Regions from separate parts of the Sphingobium sp. GW821-FHT02B05 genome, predicted to be linked through region 1. Evidence: predicted binding sites of a transcription regulator. Region 1 holds the regulator's gene; each other region holds the start of a gene.
The links. The regulator LexA, encoded in region 1, represses DNA repair genes until DNA is damaged. The targets are predictions, from matches to a motif close to GTTCCNCNCTTGTTCT.
Positions count from the first base shown of each region.

Region 1 (3,277 bases):
CCAGATGAGTTTTGCGGCCGTGACGGCATTGGTCGCGTTGGCGGAACATCAGCGTTTTCGGGCCTTTGCTGCGGCGCGAGAGGAAGGGTTGCTGGGCAAGCTGGGGCGCAATCTGGCCGTGATGCTGGCGACGGGGATAGCCGTTGAACTGGTGTTGATGCCGATCGCTCTGTTCCACTTTCACAAGGCCGGACTGCTGGGGGCCTTCGCCAATCTGATCGCCATCCCGCTGACGACGTTCGTCGTCATGCCGCTGGAGGCGCTGGCCCTGCTACTGGATGTCGCCGGGCTGGGCGCGCCGGCCTGGTGGTTGACCGAGCAGGCGCTGAACCTGTTGCTGGCGTTGGCCCATGGCGTTGCGGCCAGCCCGATGGCGAGCCTGTTGGCGCCGACCATGGGAATGGGTTTGTTCGGCATCGCCATGATCGGCCTGCTCTGGTGCCTGCTGTGGCGCACGCGCTGGCGTTGGCTGGGGTTGCCGCCTGTCCTGATCGCTGTGGCCGTGACCTTTGCCGCATCGCCACCGGATATCCTGGTGACTGGCGATGGCCGCCATGTGGCGGTGCGGACGGACAGGGGGATGGCGATATTGCGGGATCGGGCAGGGGATTATGTGCGTGACGTCCTGTCCGAAAGCGCGGGCTATGATGGCGAACTGGCGGCGATTGCCGACCTGCCGACAGCGCGTTGCTCCGTCGATCTTTGCGCTGTCCGCCTGAAGGACGGCGCGGGGCGCAGTTGGCGAGTGCTGTTTACGCGCAGCGACGTGCTGATTGCCCGGCAGGATTTTGTGCGGGATTGCGCTGCGTCAGATATCGTCGTGAGCGATCGCGGGCTGCCAGGTTGGTGCCGCCCACGCTGGCTGAAAATCGACCGCCGGCTGCTGGCGCGCACCGGCGGTCTGTCGATCGGCCTGGAAAAAGGCGAAGTTCACACCGTCCATCGGCCCGGCGACGCCCATCCCTGGATCAGTCGCCCAAGGCCCCGGCCGAGGGCGACTACGCCCTAATTATAGCGGCGCAGCAGCCCCGCGAGCTTGCCCTGGATGCGGACCTGCCGCGAGTCGTAGATTTGCGGTTCATAGGCGCTGTTCGCCGGGTCGAGGCGAACGCGGCCGCCATCGCGCCGGAAATATTTGAGCGTCGCTTCCGCCTCGTCGATCAGGGCGACGACGATCTGGCCTTCGCGGGCGACGTCGGTGCGCTGGATCAGGGCGAAGTCGCCGTCGAGAATGCCGGCCTCCATCATCGAGTCGCCGGAGACTTCCAGCGCATAATGATCGCCTGCGCCCAGCAGGGCGGCGGGGACGGATAGCATCGCCTGGCCTTCCATCGCCTCGATCGGGACACCCGCCGCGATCCGCCCGTGCATCGGGATTTCGATTACGTCATTGGCCGCGATCGGCAGGAGCGGCGGCGGCGTCACCAGCTTGGGCTTGGCCGGCACTATCGGTGCAGGCGCACGGTGCATGGCATCGGGGAGCTTGAGCACTTCCAAAGCGCGGGCGCGGTTGGGCAGGCGGCGAATGAAGCCGCGCTCTTCCAACGCATTGATCAGGCGGTGAATGCCGGACTTGGACCGCAGGTCCAGTGCGTCCTTCATTTCCTCGAACGAAGGCGATACGCCGCCTTCGTCCAATCGGGTCTGAATGAAGCTCAGCAATTCCTGCTGCTTGGGCGTCAACATCGCGGTCCTCCGTGGAACGTATGAGGAACGCATAGGAAACAGATGAAGGTTAGTCAAGCGTTCCGCGCATCACAGCGGCAGGATCGTCACGCGCGTTCCAGGCTCGGCTGGCGGCGATCCGGCAGGGCGCAGGATCAGGCAGTCGGCCATGGCCATGGCGGCGGTGGCGGCGCTGTCCTGCGCGGTGACGGAGACGATGCCGGCGGTGCTGCGAAAGGCGCGCAGATAATCGTCGCGATCGCCCGTTGCGGGGAGGGCAGACGCCAGTGAGGCGTCGGTCGTGCGCGGCAAAGGATCGCGCGCGCCGCTGACATGACGGACGAGCGGCAACAGGAAGAGCGTCGCGGTGACGAAGGCGGAAACGGGATTGCCCGGCAAGCCAAGGAACAGCGCGTCGCCAAGGCGCCCGGCCATCAGCGGCTTGCCGGGGCGCATCCGTATCTTCCAGAAATCGAGCGTGCCGCCGGCCTGGACGAAGGCGGGGCGAACAAGGTCGTGATCGCCCACCGAAGCGCCGCCGGTCGAAACGATGATGTCGGCGCTTTTGGCGCGATCCAGCGCGGCGACCATGGCGTCCAGATCATCCGGCACGATGCCGAGGTCGATGACGTCGCAGGGCAGGGCGGCGAGCAGGGCCGCCAGCATCGGCGCGTTGGAGGAGGGCAGCAGGCCGGCCGGCGTCGGCGCGCCGGGCGGCACCAGTTCATTGCCGGTGGACAGGATGGCAACGCGCGGGCGGCGAGCGACCGGCACGGCGCCATGGCCGCCCAGCACGGCGAGCGCGACCTGGGCCGGGCCAAGACAGCTGCCGGCCTCCAGCAGGATCGCGTCCCTGGCGAAGTCGGAAGCGGAGGGCCGAACATGCCGGCCCGGCGAGACCGGATCGTCGCTGGCGGTCAGCCGATCGCCGTCGCGGGTCGCATTTTCCTGGATCAATATGGCGTCGGTGCCGGGCGGCAGCGGGGCGCCGGTGAAGATGCGGCTGGCCTCACCCGGCGCGAGCGGCGCCTGCAACCCCATGCCGGCCGCGCTTTTCGCGGTGACGCGCCAGGGACCGGGCATTTCGCTCGCGCGAATAGCATAACCATCCATGGCGGAGAGGTCCGCCCAGGGCTGGTCGCGCAGGGCGGCAATATCCTGCGCCAGCCAACGGCCGGTCGCTGCGCCGATCGCCACTGTTTCCGACGGCAGCCGGTCGGCCAGCGCGAACAGGCGAGCCTGTGCTTCTGCAACCGGCAGCAGGCTCATGATTGCCGGTGCCAGTCGCCGGATTTGCCGCCGGTCTTGGCTTCAAGCCGGACCGCACCGATGACCATCGCCTTGTCCAGCGCCTTGGCCATGTCGTAGATGGTGAGCAACGCCACCGAGGCAGCGGTCAGCGCCTCCATCTCCACCCCGGTCTGGCCGGCGGTGCGCGCGGTGGCGGTCACGGTGACGCCGCCATCGTCCAGGTCGAAATCGACCGTCACGGCGCTGAGCGCGATCGGGTGGCAGAGTGGGATGAGGTCGGCGGTCTTCTTGGCCGCCATGATGCCGGCGACTCGCGCCACGGCGAGGACGTCGCCCTTCTTAACCAGCCCGTCGGCGATGG
Region 1 covers NZ_JBWKVW010000001.1:1,106,552-1,109,828, reverse strand. Annotated here, with positions in the region: gene AC07UX_RS05565 (ComEC/Rec2 family competence protein) at 1-1,009, shown strand, start outside; gene lexA (transcriptional repressor LexA) at 1,006-1,686, opposite strand; gene AC07UX_RS05555 (molybdopterin molybdotransferase MoeA) at 1,756-2,934, opposite strand; gene moaC (cyclic pyranopterin monophosphate synthase MoaC) at 2,931-3,277, opposite strand, start outside.

Region 2 (3,277 bases), on a different contig from region 1:
GATCGGGCCAGGCCGCACGATCGCCACCTCGATCACCAGATCATAGAATGTGCGCGGCTTGATGTGCGGAAGCATCGCCATCTGCGCGCGGCTTTCGATCTGAAAGGTGCCCAGCGTGTCGGCCGCGCGGATCATGGCATAGGTGCGCGGATCCTCTGGTGGGATGGTAGCCAGGTCCATCTCTATTCCCTTATGAGCTTCCAGAAAATCGAACCCGCGCTTCATCGCAGTCAGCATGCCCAGCGCGAGGCAATCAACCTTCATGAACTTGAGCGCGTCGATATCATCCTTGTCCCACTCGATCACCTGGCGATCGGCCATCGCCGCCGGCTCAATCGGCACCAGTTCATCGAGACGATCATGCGTGAGCACGAAGCCGCCAGGATGTTGGGAAAGGTGGCGTGGCGTCCCGATCAGCTCACGGGCGAGATCGATGGCAAGCCGAAGGCGGCGATCGGTGAGATTAAGGCCAAGCTCATCGACATGCTTCTCCTGCACCCCTTCCTCGCTCCAGCCCCAGATCTGGCTGGAAAGCGCGGTGATCAGATCTTCCGACAGTCCCAGGGCCTTTCCGACGTCGCGGATGGCACCCTTGGCCTTGTAGCGAATGACCGTCGAGCAGAGCGCCGCATGATCACGGCCATAGGTATCGAAAACCCACTGCATGACGATCTCGCGCCGCTCATGCTCGAAATCGACGTCGATATCGGGCGGCTCTTTGCGCTCCTGGCTGACGAACCGCTCGAACAGCAGGTCCGAGCGCTCGGGGTCGATCGATGTAATGCCGAGTACATAGCAAACTGCGCTGTTGGCGGCCGACCCCCGACCCTGGCACAGAATGTCCCGGCTCCGCGCGAAGCGGACGATGGCATTTACGGTCAGAAAATAGGGCGCATAGCCAAGCTCCCCGATGAGCAGCAGTTCATGGGCAATCAGCCGGGATACCTTGTTCGGCACACCGCCGGGATAACGCGTCTTTGCCGCTTCCCAACTTAGTTTCTCGAGCGTGGCCTGCGGCGTCATGCCCGCAACGCTCACCTCCTGGGGATATTGATATTTGAGTTCATCGAGTGAGAAGCGGCAGCGCTCGGCGATCTCCAGCGTTCGGGCGAGCGCCTGGGGATAGCGGCCGTAGAGCCGGTACATTTCGGCAGCGGGCATCAGATAGCGGTCGGCATAAAGTTCGCGACGAGCACCCAGTTCGTCAATCGTGCAGCGATGACGGGTGCAGGTCATGACCTCCTGCAGCACGCGGCGATGAGGATGATGATAAAGGACATCCCCAGTTATGACGGTCGGCACATGGTGCCGTGCCGCGAGATTGGAAAGATTGTGGAGCCGCATCTGATCGCCCGGCCGCCGCCGCAGGGTCAGTGCAAGATAGGCACGCCTCGAGAAAATCCCGACAAAGCGCGGCAGCACAGCTTCTACCTCTGGCACCTCGCCCGGCAGCAGGATGGCAAGCAAGCCCTCGGCATGGTCCGCCACATCATCCCAGCCAATGATGCATTTCCCCTTGCCTCCGCGCTTCTTGCCACGGCTGAGCAACCGACAAAGCCGCGCATAGCCAGACCGATCCATGGGATAGACGAGGAGAGAATGCCCTTCGACCAGATCCAGGCGGCAGCCAACGATCATCCGGACGCCGGTGACCTTGGCGGCTTCATGCGCCCGGACGATGCCCGCCAGACTATTGCGGTCCGTAATAGCGAGGGCGTCCAGACCAAAGGCGTGCCCTTCGCCGAACAATTCCTCGCAGCTCGATGCTCCGCGCAGGAACGAGAAATGCGAAGCGCATTGCAGTTCAGCATATCGCACGATGGCACCTGCTGACTCTCATTTTGACCGAACGCATTTGTTCTCTATTTGTTCGTTTCCTCTTTCAAGTCAATCTGCCGGTGCGAGGAACCGATCGGATCAAAAGCCGTTGAGCCAATACCGGGTCACATTACTTGCCCCCCGTATGAAGGCCCGGTGCATCAAGCCCCGTCAGCTCCCCCGCTGGCGGGGCATTTTGTTTCCGGCGGTGTCAATCCGGAACTCGCGCTTCCCCGCTTCGCTTGTCTGCTATGGATGTCTCTCCGCGACAAAAGGGTGCGATCAGGGCACGTGCGCATCATGCCTCAGCCCGAACCGACTTTCTCGATCGGATCGCACCCTTTTTCGCCGGACGCGACGTCATTGGTGGCCCACTGCTCCTCGCGACAATCATCGCTCTGGTCTGCATAAACAGCCCCCTCCAACAGGATTATGAGCGGCTCTGGGATATGCCGCTCACCATCATTCTGGGCGATCTCTCGGTCAGGCATAGTCTTGCTGAATGGATCGATCATGCGCTGCTTCCTCTCTTTTTCGTCATCATCGGCACGGACGTAAAAAGAGAGCTGGTCCGCGGCGAACTCTCGCGCTGGCGAACTGCTGCCTTCCCCATTGCCGGGGCAATAGGCGGCATGCTGGTCCCCGTGCTCCTCTATCTGCTGATCGCCGGAGGCACTGAGGTTGCGACAGGTTGGGGAACCGTGATCACGATGGACACTGCTTTCGGTCTCGCCCTCATCGGGATTTTCGCAAAATCCTTGCCGCCAGGCGTCCGGGCGCTGTTCCTGGCGTTTGCAGCCATTGACGACATCGGCGGGCTGCTGGTCATCGCGATTGCCTACAGCCAGGGCATTCAAGTTACGGGCCTATTGGTCGGATGCGCTGCCTTTGCCGGCATTTACCTGCTCCGTCGGCTGAAATGGGGCGCCTCCCTGCCCTATGTCCTGCTCGCACTTATGCTCTGGGCCGGGATATTCCAGTCGGGCCTCCATACGACCATCGCCGGGGTTCTCATTGGTTTCCTGGTGCCGGTTCACCCCCGGCTCCGCCGCGCATAATTTGCCGACAAGGTTCAGCAGAAGGTCGATGAATTCCAGGCTGCGCACGACCATGCGGAAGAGAGCGATGACGAGGAGGAAAGTTCTGCCGCCGAGCAAAAGGCGGAGGAGCGGCTCGGCTATTTGCATGAAATGACCGGCGCCACCCATGAGACGGGAGAAAGGCTCATCACCCTGTTGACGCCGTGGATCAGCTATATCGTGTTGCCCCTGTTCGCGCTTTCCAATGTCCGTGTGCATATGAGCGGCGACCTCATCACCGCTGCGCTCGGCTCGGCGGTGGCGCCAGCAATCCTTGCTGGCCTGGTCGTCGGCAAACCGGTCGGATTTCTCGGCTTCAGCTGGATTGCGACACGCTTCGGGATTGCCGAGGCGCCCAAAAACGTCACCTGGCCGATGAT
Region 2 covers NZ_JBWKVW010000005.1:167,573-170,849, forward strand. Annotated here, with positions in the region: gene AC07UX_RS16115 (error-prone DNA polymerase) at 1-1,821, opposite strand, end outside; gene AC07UX_RS16120 (Na+/H+ antiporter NhaA) at 2,070-2,876, shown strand; gene AC07UX_RS16125 (Na+/H+ antiporter NhaA) at 3,009-3,277, shown strand, end outside.
Region 2: AC07UX_RS16115 (error-prone DNA polymerase) is a predicted target of LexA. The motif match lies at 1,858-1,873, and genes of this name have one in related genera.

Region 3 (3,277 bases), on a different contig from region 1:
GCGGCACCGTCAATATCCAGACCTATGCCGTCCCCGCCATCAAGGTGCGGGAAATGCGCCAGCAGATCCTGCCCGCTGCCGACTATACCGCGCTGCGCGTGTCCGACACCGGCCTTGGCATCCCGCCGGACATTCTGGCAAAGATCTTCGAACCCTTCTTCACCACCAAGGAATTGGGCAAGGGCACCGGCCTTGGCCTGTCCACTGTCTATGGCATCGTGAAACAGTCGGGCGGCTATATCTTCGCCGAATCCGAACTGGGCCGGGGCGCCAGCTTCGTCATCTATCTGCCGGTCCATAGCGGCGCCGACCTCGAACAGGCCGTCGCGCCCAAGCCGGCCGTGCCGCGCGCCGAAACCTGGGGCACCGGCACCGTGCTGCTGGTGGAGGATGAGGATATGGTCCGCGCCGTTGCCGAACGGGCGCTGAGCCGCCAAGGCTACAAGGTGCTGACCGCCAATGACGGGGAACAGGGGCTCGAAGTGCTGAACGGCGCGGAGAAGATCGACCTTCTGATCTCCGACGTCGTCATGCCCAATATGGACGGTCCCGCCATGGTGGCCCAGGCCCGCCGCGCCTATCCCGACCTGCCGGTACTGTTCATGTCCGGCTATGCCGAAGAACAGCTGCGCAAGTCGATCGACATCGCCAATGTCGCCTTCCTGCCAAAGCCCTTCTCCGTCAACCAGCTCGCCGAAGCCGCCCGCGACGCATTGGCGACCCGCCCGGCGGAATAGCTATGCGCTGGATCAAGGTGAATATGCTGGGCAACGCCTCCATGATGCGGTAGCGATTCGGCTGCATCAACGTGGGATAAGCAGCATGTCGGACGCCAAAAGCATATTGATCGTCGAAGATGAGGCGATGATCGGCATGATGCTGGAGGATTATCTCGATGCGCTGGGCTATCGCCTGCATGCGGTCGCTGCCTCCGTCGATGAAGCCTGCGCGCATGCGCGCGAAGGCGGTTTCGACGCGGCGCTGGTGGATTGTAATTTGCAGGGCGAAAAAAGCTGGCCCGTGGCCGATATACTGGCGGAAGCGAACATCCCTTTCATCTTTGCAACAGGCGGCATGGCGGACGATCTGCCCGCCACCCATGCAGACCGGCCGACGCTGGCCAAGCCTTTCACCATCGGCGCCGTCGAACGTGCCCTTGGCAAGGTTCTGGGCGGCTAGGATCAGGGGCGCGGGAACAGGATAGGAAATTTCCGTTCCCCTCTTGTTCTTGTGGAACAAACAGGATACATCATCGTCCAGGCACACGGAACTTCCGCGTTCCGCTTGACAGAGGACTGGCCGATGACTGCACTGCTCTCACTCATCGATTCCAAGAAGACGGGAAACATGGACAGACAGAAAGCATTGGACGCGGCGCTCGCGCAGATCGACCGCGCCTTCGGCAAGGGCTCGGCGATGAAGCTGGGCAGCCGGGAGAAGCTGGAGATTGAATCCATCTCCACCGGCTCCATCGGCCTCGATATCGCGCTCGGCATCGGCGGCCTGCCCAAGGGGCGGATCATCGAAATCTATGGTCCGGAAAGCTCGGGCAAGACCACGTTGACCCTGCACGCCATCGCCGAAGCGCAAAAGGCGGGCGGTACGGCGGCCTTCGTGGACGCAGAACATGCGCTCGACCCGGCCTATGCCAAGAAGCTGGGCGTCGACATCGACGAACTGATCGTGTCGCAACCGGATACGGGCGAACAGGCGCTGGAAATCGTCGATACGCTGGTTCGCTCCAACGCCATCGATATCCTCGTGATCGACTCGGTCGCGGCGCTGGTGCCGCGCGCGGAAATCGAAGGCGAAATGGGCGACAGCCATGTGGGTCTTCAGGCGCGCCTGATGAGCCAGGCGCTGCGCAAGCTGACCGGCTCGATCTCGCGCTCCAAATGCATGGTGATCTTCATCAACCAGGTGCGCATGAAGATCGGCGTGATGTACGGTAACCCCGAAACCACGACCGGCGGCAACGCGCTCAAATTCTACGCCTCGGTCCGCCTCGACATCCGCCGCACCGGCCAGATCAAGGATCGCGACGATATCGTCGGTAACGCGACCCGTGTGAAGGTGGTGAAGAACAAGGTCGCCCCGCCCTTCAAGCAGGTCGAATTCGACATCATGTATGGCGAAGGCATCTCCAAGATCGGCGAAATGCTCGACCTGGGCGTCAAGGCCGGGATCGTCGAAAAGTCGGGCGCCTGGTTTTCCTATGACTCGGTCCGCATCGGGCAGGGTCGGGAAAATGCGAAAACCTATCTCAAGGAACATCCCGAACTGGCGGACAAGCTGGAACAGGCGATCCGCGGCAAGACCGAGGAAGTCGCCGAAGGCATGATGACCGGACCCGATGCGGAGGATGATGGCGAATAAGCCCTGACGATATGTCCGGCCGGATCAGTCGGATGATATCCTTGTGGCCACCGCCCGCCTTGCGCATCACGCACTGAAAAGGCCCGCCGCGTCTCCCACGCAGCGGGCCTTTTACCGTAGGGGTCGCTTATCGACGGGAAGAGGGAAAGCGACTTTCCGATAGGATCGGCGCGACGTAACAAAATGTCCGGATCTGCGGGAAATGTGCGAAGTTAAGCTGCACATATCCTGTTGCCGGCCGCGTCACCGGAACCGATCGGCAACTCCGGTGTAATCTGTTCTGGCAATCCGCTTGCAGCCTCTCGATGCTGCTCTTGGCGCGCTGATTCGGCCTGCCCCTCTCACATTGGAATCATCCCATGCGCGTCGCGATCGAAGCGATACTCGACTATCAATTTGCCGAACCCACAGACGTGCTTCTGGCCGTGGAAGCGGCGGCGGTACCCGACCAGCGCGTGGTGACCCAGTCGCACATCATCGACAATGCCGGACCGCTCACCAACAAGGTCGGCGGCAGCGGCATCGGTCGTCGGACCTGGACCCGCACCGGCACCGGCCGCATGCTCAGCACCTACTGTTCGACGGTGGACATCGATCGCGCGCCGGTCTCCATCGCCAGCCTTCCCAAAAGCCCGCTGCCCAGCTTGCCGGAGGATGTCCTCCCCTTCATCTGGCCCAGCCGCTATTGCGAAGCGGACCGTTTCGGCAGCTTCGTCAGCGGCCATTTCGGCGATCTGGAGGGCGGCGCGCTGGTGCAGGCGCTGGTCGATTGGGTCCATGACAATCTCGTCTATGTGCCGGGCAGTTCCGACGGCACCACCACGGCCGCCGACACGTTCGTCGCGCAGCAGGGCGTCTGCCGCGACTATGCGCATCTGACCGCCGCGCTCATCCGTTCGCG
Region 3 covers NZ_JBWKVW010000003.1:164,264-167,540, forward strand. Annotated here, with positions in the region: gene AC07UX_RS13025 (hybrid sensor histidine kinase/response regulator) at 1-737, shown strand, start outside; gene AC07UX_RS13030 (response regulator) at 823-1,179, shown strand; gene recA (recombinase RecA) at 1,303-2,376, shown strand; gene AC07UX_RS13040 (transglutaminase-like domain-containing protein) at 2,736-3,277, shown strand, end outside.
Region 3: recA (recombinase RecA) is a predicted target of LexA. The motif match lies at 1,214-1,229, and genes of this name have one in related genera.